2 regions of the Pseudomonas sp. 1121_17 genome follow, and region 1 is predicted to be linked to the other one. Evidence: predicted binding sites of a transcription regulator. Region 1 holds the regulator's gene; the other holds the start of a gene.
The links. Region 1 encodes sigma-54, which starts transcription at its own class of promoters, with help from an activator protein. Its sites were predicted from a motif close to ANTGGCATNNANNTTGCTNT; they were not measured.

Region 2: a site for sigma-54 is predicted at 3,998-4,017, ahead of FW789_RS11480 (flagellar basal body rod protein FlgF). Genes of this name have one in related genera too.

Annotation. Positions count from the first base shown of each region.
Region 1 covers NZ_VXCX01000003.1:448,493-455,729, forward strand. Annotated here, with positions in the region: gene lptC (LPS export ABC transporter periplasmic protein LptC) at 1-273, shown strand, start outside; gene lptA (lipopolysaccharide transport periplasmic protein LptA) at 260-787, shown strand; gene lptB (LPS export ABC transporter ATP-binding protein) at 788-1,513, shown strand; gene FW789_RS09655 (RNA polymerase factor sigma-54) at 1,684-3,207, shown strand; gene hpf (ribosome hibernation-promoting factor, HPF/YfiA family) at 3,286-3,594, shown strand; gene ptsN (PTS IIA-like nitrogen regulatory protein PtsN) at 3,607-4,074, shown strand; gene rapZ (RNase adapter RapZ) at 4,077-4,931, shown strand; gene FW789_RS09675 (HPr family phosphocarrier protein) at 4,952-5,224, shown strand; gene FW789_RS09680 (ZIP family metal transporter) at 5,277-6,170, opposite strand; gene FW789_RS09685 (superoxide dismutase) at 6,182-6,793, opposite strand; gene FW789_RS09690 (DUF2753 family protein) at 6,795-7,237, opposite strand, start outside.
Region 2 covers NZ_VXCX01000004.1:291,098-298,334, forward strand. Annotated here, with positions in the region: gene flgJ (flagellar assembly peptidoglycan hydrolase FlgJ) at 1-491, opposite strand, end outside; gene FW789_RS11465 (flagellar basal body P-ring protein FlgI) at 503-1,612, opposite strand; gene flgH (flagellar basal body L-ring protein FlgH) at 1,625-2,320, opposite strand; gene flgG (flagellar basal-body rod protein FlgG) at 2,368-3,153, opposite strand; gene FW789_RS11480 (flagellar basal body rod protein FlgF) at 3,200-3,940, opposite strand; gene FW789_RS11485 (hypothetical protein) at 4,121-4,306, opposite strand; gene flgE (flagellar hook protein FlgE) at 4,377-5,723, opposite strand; gene flgD (flagellar hook assembly protein FlgD) at 5,751-6,452, opposite strand; gene flgC (flagellar basal body rod protein FlgC) at 6,468-6,911, opposite strand; gene flgB (flagellar basal body rod protein FlgB) at 6,914-7,237, opposite strand, start outside.

The sequences.
Region 1 (7,237 bases):
CAGAGCGTGCGTGCGGAGGTCAACCCGGATGGCACCGAGGTCGAGCTGATCGACAAGGTACGGGTTGCTCGCACCGACGAAAAACAACGCGAAACCATCATTACCAGCACGCGCATGACGGTGTTCCCGCAGAAGCAATATGCGCAGACCGAGCAAGCCGTTAGAATCGACGGCGCCGGCGGCACCACCACCGGCGTTGGCATGAAAGCGTATTTGAAAGACGGCAGGATGGACCTGCTGTCCAACGTAAGAGGACAGTATGAGGCTCGTTAAAACCCTCCCTTTTTTGCTCAGCCTGAGCGCAGCACTGGGAAGCGCGAGCGCCTTGGCCCTGCCGAACGATCGTGACCAGCCAATTCGTATCCAGGCCGACGACGCTCACCTGGATGACAAACAAGGCGTAGCTACCTACCGCGGCGACGTGATCATCACCCAAGGTTCGATGATGATCAAAGGCAACACCGTGACCATGACCCGTGCCGCCAATGGCGACATCGACGTGGTGACTTCGGTGGGCAACCTGGCCTACTTCGAGCAACAGCAGGACGCCGCCAAGCCCGACAAGATGAAAGGCTGGGCCGTGACGATTCAATACCAGGCGCAAAAAGACACGGTGATTCTGACCGACCGCGCCAAGGTCGAGAATGAAAGCAACACCACCGAAGGCGAGAAGATCGTCTACAACACCAAGTCCCAGGTGGCAACCGCAGGCAATGCCGGTGGCGCCGCCACGACCAAGCGTCCGCGCATCGACATGGTGATCCAGCCGAAGAAGAAGGCCGAGTAAATGGCGACTCTCAAAGCCCAGCATCTGGCCAAGAGCTACAAGGGCCGCCAGGTGGTTCGCGACGTCAGCCTGTCGATCGACAGCGGCCAGATCGTCGGCTTGCTCGGCCCCAACGGTGCCGGCAAGACCACCTGCTTCTACATGATCGTAGGCCTGGTTCAGGCCGATCAGGGCCGCGTGCTGATCGACAACAATGACGTCAGCCACCAACCCATGCACGGCCGCGCCCGTGCCGGGATTGGCTACCTGCCGCAGGAAGCGTCGATCTTCCGCAAGCTGTCGGTTGCCGACAACATCATGGCGATCCTCGAAACGCGCAAGGAACTCGACCGTGACGGCCGTCGCAAGGAGCTGGAAAGCCTGCTGCAGGAATTCCATATCAGCCACATCCGCGACAACCTCGGCATGAGCCTTTCCGGTGGCGAACGCCGCCGTGTCGAGATTGCCCGCGCCCTGGCCACCGCACCCAAGTTCATCCTGCTGGATGAACCGTTCGCTGGCGTCGACCCGATCTCGGTAGGTGACATCAAGCAGATCATTCATCACCTCAAGGCCAAGGGCATCGGTGTGTTGATCACCGACCACAACGTCCGCGAGACGCTGGATATCTGTGAGACAGCCTACATCGTCAACGATGGTCAACTGATCGCCGAAGGCGATGCCGAGACCATTCTGGCTAACGATCTGGTCAAGGAAGTCTACCTGGGCCACGAGTTCCGGCTCTGAGGCCCTTGCCTGGGCACTGGCAGCAGCAAGCTAAAACAGCTTAAGTGTTACAGTGCTCTAGGCAAACGCTACAAATTAAGGCATATAACTTGCTTGAAATTGGCGCCGCGGCGCCCTTCGTGTAGTGGATGGCGCAGATGCGCCGGCGGACAAGGTATTAAGCCCAAGCTATGAAACCATCGCTCGTCCTAAAAATGGGCCAGCAACTGACGATGACCCCGCAGTTGCAACAGGCCATTCGTCTGCTTCAGCTCTCGACCCTGGACCTCCAACAGGAAATTCAGGAAGCGCTGGAATCCAACCCGATGCTCGAACGCCAGGAAGACGGCGAAGACTTCGACAACAGCGACCCGCTGGCCGACAGTGCCGAAAGCAAGCCAAGCGCCGAAAACCTGGACAACAGCTTCCAGGACAGCGGTTTTCAGGATGGCAGCCTGCAGGAAGGCAGCGCCGCCAGTCAGAACCTTGAAGAAGGCGACTGGAACGAGCGCATTCCCAACGAACTGCCGGTCGACACAGCCTGGGAAGATGTCTACCAGACCAGCGCCAGCAGCCTGCCCAGCAACGACGATGACGAGTGGGACTTCACCACCCGCACCTCTGCCGGCGAGAGCCTGCAAAGCCACCTGCTGTGGCAGCTGAACCTGGCGCCGATGTCCGATACCGATCGCCTGATTGCAGTAACGCTGATCGACAGCATCAACCAGCAAGGCTATCTGGAAGACACCCTCGAAGAAATCTGCGCAGGCTTTGACCCGGAGCTCGACATCGAGCTCGATGAAGTCGAGGCCGTGCTGCACCGTATTCAACAGTTCGAACCCGCCGGCGTTGCCGCACGCAACCTGGGCGAGTGCCTGCTGCTGCAGCTGCGTCAGTTGCCGGCCAATACGCCTTGGTTGACCGAGGCCAAGCGCCTGGTCAGCGACTTCATCGATATGCTCGGCAGCCGCGACTACAGCCAGCTGATGCGCCGTATGAAGCTCAAGGAAGACGAACTGCGGCAGGTCATCGAGCTGGTGCAGAGCCTCAATCCGCGGCCTGGCTCGCAGATCGAGTCGAGCGAGCCGGAGTACGTGGTGCCTGACGTGATCGTGCGCAAGGACACCGACCGCTGGCTGGTCGAGCTGAACCAGGAAGCCATGCCGCGCCTGCGGGTCAACCCGCAATATGCAGGCTTTGTCCGCCGCGCCGATACCAGCGCCGACAACACCTTCATGCGCAACCAGTTGCAGGAAGCGCGCTGGTTCATCAAGAGCCTGCAGAGCCGCAACGAGACCTTGATGAAGGTCGCCACGCAGATCGTCGAGCACCAGCGCGATTTTCTCGAGTACGGCGACGAGGCGATGAAACCGTTGGTGCTGCATGACATCGCCGAAGCAGTGGGCATGCATGAGTCGACCATATCCCGCGTCACCACCCAGAAGTACATGCACACTCCGCGTGGCATCTTTGAGTTGAAATACTTTTTCTCGAGCCACGTCAGCACCTCCGAAGGCGGTGAATGCTCGTCCACGGCGATCCGCGCGATCATCAAGAAACTGGTTGCAGCGGAAAATCAGAAAAAGCCATTGAGTGACAGCAAGATCGCTGGTTTACTGGAGGCACAAGGCATCCAGGTAGCCCGTCGCACCGTCGCCAAGTACCGCGAGTCGCTCGGCATAGCACCGTCGAGTGAACGCAAGCGACTGATGTAGCCCCAGGATGTGCCACAGCGTTTTTGTGGCAGGTGCAAGACCTGCCTCTTTATGCACGGGCAACAAAGGAGAAGCTGTATGCAAGTCAACATCAGTGGACACCATGTAGAAGTAACCCCACCACTGCGCGACTACGTCGAGCAGAAGCTGAAGAGACTCGCAGGGCACTTTGACAAGATCACCAACGTCACGGTGATCATGAAAGTCGAGAAACTGCAGCAGAAGATCGAAGCGACTCTGCAGATTCCGGGCGGCGAAGTGGTTGCCAATGCCGAAGATCTAGACATGTATGCAGCCATCGACAATTTGGCTGACAAGCTCGACCGCCAACTGAAAAAACACAAGGAAAAACAGCAAAGTCTCCTGCAAGGTGCAGCTGCTCGCTGATCCCCCTCATCCATGATCCGACTTGAAACCATTCTGACCCCCGGCCGTTCCTTGGTGAACGTGCCGGGCGTCAGCAGTAAGAAACGCGCCCTCGAAGAAATCGCCAAGGTCGTAGCCAGCGAAGTCAGCGAGCTCGACCAGCAAGAAGTCTTCGAGAAGCTGATCGCCCGCGAAAAACTGGGCTCCACCGGGTTTGGCAATGGCATCGCCATTCCGCACTGCCGCCTCAAGGGCTGCGCCAATCCGGTCAGCGCCCTGCTCCACCTGGATCATCCAATCGACTTCGATGCCATCGATGGCGCCCCGGTGGACCTGCTGTTCGTCCTGCTGGTGCCCGAAGCTGCCACCGATGCTCACCTTGAGCTGTTGCGCCAGATTGCCAGCATGCTCGATCGCGAAGACGTGCGTAAGCGTCTGCGCGCTGCGAGCAACAACGAGGCCTTGTACCAGGTCGTCCTGGACGTGCAAAACGGGAGCTGAGCATGCGCCTGATCATCGTCAGCGGCCGCTCTGGCTCCGGCAAGAGCACTGCACTTGCCGTGCTGGAAGACAATGGCTTCTACTGCATCGACAACCTGCCCGCCGGGTTGCTGCCGCAGCTGGCTGAAAACACGTTGATCAATACCGAGCTGATGCAGCCCAAGGTTGCCGTCTCGATTGATGCGCGCAACCTGCCAGGCCATCTGTCACGCTTCCCCGAGCTGCTCGAGGATGCCCGCGCACGGCACATCCAGTGCGATGTGCTGTACCTGGACGCCGACGAAGACACCCTGCTCAAGCGCTTCTCCGAAACGCGCCGGCGTCACCCACTGACCAACGCCAATCGCTCGCTGGCCGAAGCCATTCGGGTAGAGAGCGATATGCTCGGGCCGATTGCCGACCTTGCCGACCTGAAGATCGATACCACCAACCTCAACCTCTACCAGCTACGCGATTCGATCAAGCTGCGCCTGCTCAACCAACCCGAGCCGGGTACGGCGTTTCTGGTTGAGTCGTTTGGCTTCAAGCGGGGCATGCCGGTAGACGCCGACCTGGTGTTCGACGTGCGCTGCCTGCCCAACCCGTACTGGAAGCCGGAAATCCGCGAACACTCAGGCCTGGATCAGCCGGTCATCGATTACCTGGCTGCGCAGCCGGATGTCGAAGAGATGTTCCAGGATATCTCCAGCTATCTGCTCAAATGGCTGCCGCGCTTCGCCGCCAGCAACCGTGCCTATGTCACCATCGCCATCGGCTGCACCGGCGGCCACCATCGCTCGGTGTACCTGACCGAGCGCCTCGGCCAGGTTCTGCAGCAATCCTTGAAAAACGTCCAAGTCCGCCACCGCGACCTCTAGCCCACAGGATTTACCCGAACATGCCCGCCCGCGAAATTACCATCATCAACAAGCTGGGCCTGCACGCCCGAGCGGCCGCCAAGTTCGTCGGCGTGGCCGGGCGCTTTCCTTGCCAGGTGAGGGTCGGCCGGGCGCCAGACAAGCTGGTCGATGGCAAAAGCATCATGGCGGTGATGATGCTCGCAGCGGGCAAGGGCACTCAGGTGCACCTGTTCACCGAGGGCGAGCAGGAAGACGAGGCACTCCAGGCCGTGGTGGATTTGATCAACAACTACTTCGACGAAGGCGAATAACGCCCCGCCGCTGCCAGGCCCAGCGCTGCCGCAGCGCTGGACCAGCAAGCGGTCACGACATGGCCGTGTCCATCACCATCATCAGGCAGAAGCCCACGCACAGCCCCAGGCTTGCCAGGCGATAGTTGCCGTTGCTGCGTGATTCCGGAATGATCTCCTGCGTCACCACCAGCAACATCGCTCCCGCCGCGCAGGCCAGGCCCAGCGGTAGCAGCAGTTCGGCAACATTCACTAGCCATGCGCAGATCACTGCTGCCAGCGGCTCGACCAGGCCCGAGGCCGCGCCGATCAAGAAAGCCTTGAAACGCGACATCCCCGCTCCGGCCAGCACCAATGCGATCACCAGACCTTCCGGCACATCCTGCAGGGCGATGCCCATGGCCAGGCTGTCGGCGTCCGGCATGCCGCCACCGGCCGATACGCCAATGGCCATCCCTTCAGGAATGTTATGGGCAATGATGGCAATCACGAACAGCCAGATCCGCGCTGCGATAACCGGCTGATTGCCGTTACCGACCAAGGCTTCGGGTGAAGCACCCGAGACCTTGAAGTCGACCAGAAACAGGCAAAGCGCGCCTAACAGCAGGCCGAAACTGATCAGCCCACCGGCGCCCCATGGGCTGAAACCGATCGCCTGTGCAGCGGTCAGGCCCGGCATGATCAGCGAGAACGCAGTCGCTGCCAGCATCACTCCAGCGCCGAAACCGAGCAAGGTGTCAGCCACCGCTACCGGCATATTGCGGATCACCAACACCGGCACCGCGCCCAGCGCAGTGCCCAGAGCGCACAGTGCACCGCCCTCCAGAGCCCGCAGTATGCGCGGCTCCAGGCCCAGCCAATCGATCCCGCGTGCCACTAACAGCGCAGTCCCGACCAGCAACAGCAAAGTCCCCAGCGCCAGACGAAACAGGCGCACACTGCTGACAGACATCACCTGCGAGCGCATACCGGTTAGGCTCACTTCAAGGCTTGCTGATAGCGGCGTTCCACTTCGGCCCAATCGACCACGTTGTAGAACGCGCCAATGTATTCAGGCCGGCGGTTCTGGTACTTCAGGTAATAGGCGTGCTCCCACACGTCCAGCCCGAGGATCGGCGTGTTGCCGTGCATCAGCGGGCTGTCCTGGTTGCCGCTGCTCTCGACCACCAGTTGCTTGGTCGGGGTCACGCTGAGCCAGGCCCAGCCACTGCCGAAGCGGCTCAGCGCAGCCTTGGTGAAAGCCTCCTTGAAAGCATCAAAGCCACCTAATTGCTGCTCGATGGCCTTGGCCACCTCGCCTTGCGGCACGCCGCCGCCATTGGGCGCCATAACAGTCCAGAACAAGGTGTGGTTGGCGTGGCCACCGCCCTGGTTGATCACCGCTGCCTGCAACTTTTCAGGCAATTGCTTGACCGCGCCAACCAGTTTTTCCACCGGCCACTCAGCCCACTCGGTGCCCTCGATGGCCGCGTTGAGGTTGTTGATGTAGGTCTGGTGATGCTTGCTGTGGTGGATTTCCATGGTCTGGGCGTCGATGTGCGGCTCCAGCGCATCGTAGGCGTACGGCAGTGCAGGCAAGGTATGCGGCATATCAGTGGATTCCGTAATTAAGTGAGTGAGGTGCAACTTCCGGCGCAGCAATCAGCTCGCTCGCCACGCCAGCCTGGCGGTTGAGCAAGCGCGCGGTGCGCGGGTACTGGCCGTACTCGGCAATGAAATTGAGCAGCTCGGTGTAGGTACGTGCGCTGTGGCGCAGTGCCGCCTCGCGTAGCGGCTGCGGCAGTCGTGGCTCGTGGCTGGCCTGCAGCAGGCGCTGGTGGGCAGCGCAGAGGTAATCCGCGCTTTCGTGGGGTTGGTTCAGGCGCAGGTGCAGATCGGCCAGGTTGTGATGGGCGATTACCAGTGCGGCAACCGCCTCGTCAACGTCATGCCAGCGCTCGAGCAGCACCTGGGCCAGGGCCAGCGCTTGCAGGTAATGCTCCCGAGCGTCGACCCAGTCGCCTTGGGCAAACAGCCGGTTGGCGTGATCGGTGG
Region 2 (7,237 bases), on a different contig from region 1:
GTCAGCTTGCCAGGCAGCGACAAGCGCCGCGAATTGAGCGCAGCCACGTCATTGCGCGCAGCACTGCTGGTATCGCCGTGTACCGGTGTCGCCACCTTGGTCCCCCACAGCGCCGGGCCAGCGCCTTCGCCGCGCAGGAACGGGTTAGGCGTCGCCACTGGATTTTTCTGCTTGGACAACTGCCGCACCAGCACATCCTGCAAGCCGATGCCGCCACCTTCGCGGGACATGCTCACGGACAGCTGCTGATCGTACATGTCGCGGTACTGCTTGACCGTTTCGGTGTTCAGCTCGTTGTCTTCAGCGAGCACGTCACTGGCCTTGCGCGAAGCCTTGAGCATCTCGCTGATGAACAGCGACTCGAACTCCTGGGCGACCTTGCGCACGTTCGCTTCGCTGTCACGATCACCGTGCTTGAGCGAGGTCAGGCGGTTGAGGTCGGTGTAGGCACCGCTGTCGGCTTGGCTGGAAACCAGACTCTTGGAGTTCATCTAAAGCGTCCTCAAATCACGATCAGGTCGGCTTGCAGAGCACCGGCCTGTTTCAGCGCTTCAAGGATGGCCATCAAGTCACTGGGCGCTGCCCCGACCTGGTTGACCGCTCGGACGATCTCATCCAGCGTAGTGCCCGGGCCGAACTTGAACATCGGTTTGGCTTCCTGCTCGGCGTTCACGCGCGAGCGTGGCACCACAGCCGTCTGGCCATTGGAGAACGGCCCCGGCTGGCTGACGATCGGGTCTTCGGTAATGGTCACGGTGAGGCTGCCGTGGGTAACCGCAGCCGGCGAAACCTTGACGTTCTGGCCGATGACGATGGTGCCGGTACGCGAGTTGATGATGACCTTGGCCACGGCCTGGCCCGGATCGATCTCGAGGTTCTCCAGGATCGACAGGTAGTCGACGCGCTGGCTTGGGTCCATCGGCGCGGTGACCCGCACCGAACCGCCATCGAGGGCCTGGGCAACACCTGGGCCGAGCAGCTCGTTGACCTTGTCGACGATGCGCTTGGCGGTGGTGAAGTCAGGGCGATTGAGGTTCAGGGTGAGGCTGTTGCCCTGGTTGAAACCACTCGGCACGGCCCGCTCGACACTGGCACCGCCAGGGATGCGCCCAGCCGAGGGCACGTTGACGGTGATCTTCGAGCCATCGCGGCCTTCGGCGTCAAAACCGCCGACCACCAGGTTGCCCTGGGCGATGGCGTAGACATTGCCATCGATACCCTTGAGCGGGGTCATCAGCAGGCTGCCACCGCGCAGGCTCTTGGAGTTACCGATCGACGACACGGTGATATCCACCACCTGCCCCGGCTTGGCGAACGCCGGCAGATCCGCATGGATCGACACCGCGGCGACGTTCTTCAGCTGCACGTTACCCGAGCCTGGCGGCACCTTGATGCCGAACTGCGAGAGCATGTTGTTGAAGGTCTGCAGGGTGAACGGGGTCTGCGTGGTCTGGTCGCCGGTGCCGTTCAAGCCGACCACCAGGCCATAACCGATCAACTGGTTGGTGCGCACGCCGGAGATACTGGCGATGTCCTTGAGGCGCTCGGCGTGGGCACTGAACGCACAGGATAGAAGCACGGTGGCGGCAATCAGCTGCCTGAAATTAAGCATGGGCATCCGTACTCAGAAAGGCCAAAGCGGGCTGAGGAAGAAGCGGTCCAGCCAACCGGGCTGGCTGGCATCGGCAAACGAGCCGGTACCCGAATAGGTGATGCGCGCATCGGCGACACGGGTCGACGGCACGGTGTTGTCGGTGGCAATGTCATCGGCGCGCACCAGCCCGGCAATCCGCACCAGCTCGTCGCCGGTGTTGAGCGTCATCCACTTCTCGCCACGCACGGCGATGATGCCGTTGGGCAGGACTTCCGCGACGGTCACCGTGACCGAACCGGTCAAGGTGTTGCCCTGGGCCGCCTTGCTGTCACCTTTGGTGGCGCGGCTACCGCTGTAGCCGGCCTCGAGCGACAGGTCACCACTGCCCAACGGGTTGTTGGTGTTGGGGATGGCGCCGAACAACGAGGTCAAACCGAGGTTGGCCTTGCTGTCCTTGCCCACCTGCGAGTTGGCACTCTTGCTCGCCGAAGTACGCTCGTTGAGGGTGATCGTGATGATGTCACCCACCCGGAACGCCTTGCGGTCGCCATACAGGTTCTGTTCGAAACCGGCCTGGTAAATCGAGCCGTTGTTGGCCGACGCCGGCAATGGGGTGCGCGGCAACACCGGCGCGTAGTACGGGTCGTTGGGCTTGGGCGTCGGCGCGACGCAACCGGCCAACAACACCGCCCCACCCAGGGCGAATACGGACAACAGACGACTCATGACGCTTCCCTCACGGTAGAACTGGCGCTGCAACAGCGACCTAAGGTTTACAGCTGCTGGGTGACGAACCCGAGCATCTTGTCGGCGGTCGAGATGACTTTGGAGTTCATCTCGTAGGCACGCTGGGTGGTGATCATGTTGACCAGCTCTTCCACGGTGCTGACGTTGGAGTTTTCCAAGGTCTGCTGCAAGGTGGTGCCAAAGCCGTTCAGGCCAGGCGTACCGACCTGCGGTGCGCCGCTGGCGGCGGTTTCCAGGAACAGGTTGTTGCCCATTGCCTGCAGGCCTGCCGGGTTGATGAAGTCAGCCGTCTGCAGGTTGCCGATGATCTGCGCCGCCGGGTTGCCGGCGGTGGTGATCGACACGGTACCGTCCTGGCCCACGGTGAAGGTCTGGGCGTCGTTGGGTACGACAATCGCAGGCTCCAGGGCAAAGCCATTGGCGGTCACGACCTGGCCATCGGAGTTCAGGTGGAAGGTACCGTCACGGGTGTAGGAGACGGTGCCGTCAGGCTGCAAGACCTGGAAGAAGCCGCGACCGTTCACAGCCAGGTCGAGCGGGTTCTCGGTGGTTTGCAGGCTGCCGGTCTGGAAGTTCTTCTGGGTGCCGACGATGCGCACACCGGTACCGACCTGCAGACCCGAAGGCAGCTCGCTGTCCTGGGTCGACTGGGCGCCAGGCTGGCGTTTGATCTGATACAGCAGGTCCTGAAATTCGGCGCGATCACGCTTGAAGCCGGTGGTCGAAACGTTGGCCAGGTTGTTGGAAATGACCGTCAGGTTGGTGTCCTGGGCGGACAAACCAGTCTTGGCGACCCAAAGTGCCGGAAGCATAGTGTTCTCCTCGCGCGCCTGTTTTTCGGCACCCGTTCAAAATTGATTAGCTGATTTGCAAAACCCGAGCCATGGCTTCATCGCCTTCCTTGGCCGTGTTCATCATCTTCACGTGCAGTTCGAACTGGCGCGACAAGGCCAGCACCGAGGTCATTTCTTCGACGGCATTGACGTTGCTCGACTCGAGGAAGCCCGAGACTACCTTGACGTTGATGTCGGCATCCGCCGGCTGGCCGCTGGCGGTATGGATCATGCCGTCGATGCCTTTGGTCAGGCCCTTGATATCCGGGTTGACCAGCTTGATCCGGTCGACCTCGGCCATCACCCGCGGATCTTCACCCATAGCGCGAATGCTGATAGTGCCGTCTTCGCCGATCTCGACCTTCTGCTCCGGCGGCACGGCAATCGGGCCGCCATTGCCGATCACCGGCATGCCGTTGCCAGCGCGCAGTACGCCCAAGGCATCGATATTGAGGCTGCCGGTGCGTACATAGGCTTCGCTGCCATCAGGGGCCTGCACGGCGATGAAGCCATTGCCGGCTACAGCAACATCCAGCTCACGGCCGGTCTCGACCAGCGCACCGCCAGTGAAGTCGGTGGCCGGACGCTCGGACAGAGCAAACGCCCGCGACGGAAAGCTGTCGCCAAACACCGGAATCGAGCGCGCCTGCTCCAGGTCACGCTGGAAGCCATTGGTTGAAACGTTCGCCAGGTTGTTGGCATGGGCCTTTTGCGCCAGCGCGTTCTGGCTGGCGCCGGTCATGGCCACGTAAAGCATCTTGTCCACAGTCTTCCTCCGCTGCACTGGCGATTGCTTGCCGCTCGCCGCTGCTATACAGGCAATAAAGCAAGTTCCGAACCAACTTTTACAAAGCATGAAAAAGCCCGTGTTTACGGGCTCTTGGGCGGTAACGGGGAAATACTCACGCCGGATATCCGGCGCTTGCTTGCCGCCAACGGCAATTGGCTACAGTTCCCGGCAACCAGCATTGTTGAACGGCCCGGCAAAACGCTTCCAGCCCTCGCCCGGCGACCACTGCGAACAAACCAGCCGGCCGTCCACCTGGCTCTCCCAACGCCACCACGGCGCAGTGCCGGCCTGCGCCTGCAGCAGATAAAACACGGCGGCACTGACGATGATCAGTTTCTTCATGCTCACCCCCTGAAAACGACAAGCCCCTTACAGTGAAGGGGCTCGTCTACCACTGGACTTCAGTACTTCATCAAGCCATCTGGATGATGGTCTGCATGATGGTGCTTTCAGTCGAGATGGTCTTGGCGTTGGCCTGGTAGTTGCTCTGCGCCTTGATCAGCTCGACCAGCTCCTGGGTCAGGTTGACGTTGGAGGCCTCCAGCGAGTTGGACTCGACGCCGCCCAGGGTGCCGGTCTTCGGCGAATCGATGCCCGGAATGCCTGACGAGAAGGTCTCGGTCCAACGGGTACCACCAATCTGCTGCAGGCCTTGCTCGTTGGCGAAGCTGGCCAGCGCCACCTGGCCGATCGCACGCGACTGCTGGTTGCTGAAGCTGGCGAACATGACGCCGGTGGAGTCGATGCTCAGGCTCGACAGGGTACCGGTGGCGTAGCCATCCTGGGACTGCGACGTGCGCGCGGTCTCGTTGTTGTACGAGCTGGTACTGTTCATCGACAGACGCATGCCATCGGCATTGCCTGCCGAGCCATTGGAGCCCCAGTTACCGGCAGCGTCTTTCTCGGCCGGGATCCAGCCCTTCATGGTGAAGGTGTTATTGGTCACGCTCCACTCACCACCAGCAGGCAGGCCTGCCTGATCGGCGGCCATGGAAGCAACACTGCCATCTTCGTTGAAGCTGACAGTACCGACCAGCGGTGCGGTGCTGGTTGGGTCCATCGGGTTACGGCCATCGATCAAGGTGTACATGGTCCATTCGTTCTTGTCGGTCTTGCGATAGAACTGCTCCATGGTGTGCTCGTTGCCCTGACTGTCGTAAACCTTGGTCGGGAACGACTTGGTGTACGAGGTTTCGTCAGACGGGTCGAAGACGATGTCACCCGGGCCAGGCGGGGAAGCCGGCAGCGGGATCGAGGTGGCCGAGGAGTTGAGGTTGATGCCCTGATCGATCAGGGTGGTGGCCTTTGGCGCCAGCGCCGAGGTGTCGATCCTCAGGTCGGTGAGGATGCCCTTCTGGATCTTGCCGTTGGAGTCAGCGGCATAGCCCTGCAGACGCAGACCATCGGAGGTCACCACGAAGTTGTCTTTGTTGTTCTGGAACGCACCGGCACGGGTGTACACCTGACTGCCATTGTCCGAGAGCACGAAGAAGCCCTGACCCTGGATACCCATGTCGAGCACGTTGCCGGTGTTGTTGACGTCACCCTGGCTGAACTGCTGCGAGACCGCCGCCAGACGCACACCGTTGCCGATCTGGTTCTTGCCCACACCGAGGCGGTTGGCGCCGGCGTAGACGTCGGCAAATTCCGCACGGGAAGACTTGAAGCCGGTGGTGTTGACGTTGGCAATGTTGTTGCCGGTAACGTCGAGTTGCTTGTTGGCTGCGTACAGACCGCTAAGGCCGATATTGAAAGACATGCTGTTGCTCCTTGTGCCGTTCTGGCCTTAGATACCGATGGTTTGTACGTCGGAGAGAGAGACCTTGCCGACGCCGGCAAGGTTGAGCACCATTTCGCCGCTGGCGCTGAAACTGACGCTGGTGACCTTGGCCGGCAACAGCGTATTCATCTGTACCGACTTGCCCTCGAAGGTGGTGCTGGCAGTGAAGGTGTAAGTACCTGGATCGACCTTGACGCCCTTGTCGTTGGTGCCATCCCAGATGAAGTCGGCGTAACCGGCTTTCTGCTCACCCAGCTCGATGGTCTTGACGGTGTTGCCGTCCTTATCCTTGACCGTGATCTTGGCTTCGCTGATGGCCTGCGGCACAACGATCTGGCCGTTGAAGCTATCGGCGGTGTCGACCACGGCCTTGTCGTTCTGCACGACCACCGAACGACCGACCAGCGACGACGCCTGCAGCGCCTGCGACGAGCCGAGCGAACTGGTAATGCTGTTGACCGACTCGTTCAGCGAGGTGATGCCTTCAAGGCTGCTGAACTGCGCCAGCTGAGCGACGAACTCACCGTTCTCCTGCGGATCGAGCGGGTTCTGGTGCTGCATCTGGGTAACCAGCAGTTGCAGAAACGCGTCCTTGCCCAGCGAATCGGTGCCGGTCTTGGAGGCGGTGTCGGTGGCCGTTTTCTTGGTGCCGGTACTGACACCAGAAGCCGTGATCACGTCATTGAGGTTGGTACTGTTGATAGCCATGGTCCGGATTCCTTATCACTGACCCAGGGTCAGTACCTTCTGCATCATGGTCTTGGCAGTGTTCATCAGCTCAGCATTGGTCTGGAACGAACGGTTCGCCGAGATCATGTCAGCCATTTCTTCGACCACGTTGACGTTCGGGTAGTAGACGTAGCCGTCCTTGTTGGCCGCCGGGTGATTAGGCTGGTAGCGGGCTTCCAGATTGCTCTGGTCTTCGATGATGCCCGTCACCTGCACGCCCTGCCCCGCTTCACCCTGGTCCTCGAACAACGACTGCCCCATGCCGGCCTGAGCCTGCTGGAAGGTGGTGGCGAACACGGGGTGACGTGCGCGGTAGGTCTGATCGATGCTCGACGAGACCGTCTCGGCGTTGGCAATGTTCGAAGCGACGGTGTTGAGGCGGGTGTTCTGCGCGCTCATGCCGCTACCGGCGATATTGAAAACGTTGGAAAGGGACATGGTTACTCTCCGCGCAGGGCCGATACCAGCCCTTTGAATTTACTGTTGAGCAAAGTGAAGCTGGCCTGGAAACCGATCGCGTTTTCGGTGTAGTTGGCCTGCTCGACCTGAGCGTCGACGGTGTTCTGGTCGACCGACGGCTGTGTCGGCGTGCGGTACTTGAGGGCTTCGTCGCCCATGGCCAGACCTTGCGCATCGATGTGGCGGGTGTTGGTGCGGTCGAGCGCGAAGCGGCCGTTTTGCTGCTTGTCGCTCTCGGCAGCGAGCACCGACGAAAAGTCCATGTCACGCGCCTTGTAGTTGGGCGTGTCGGCGTTGGTGATGTT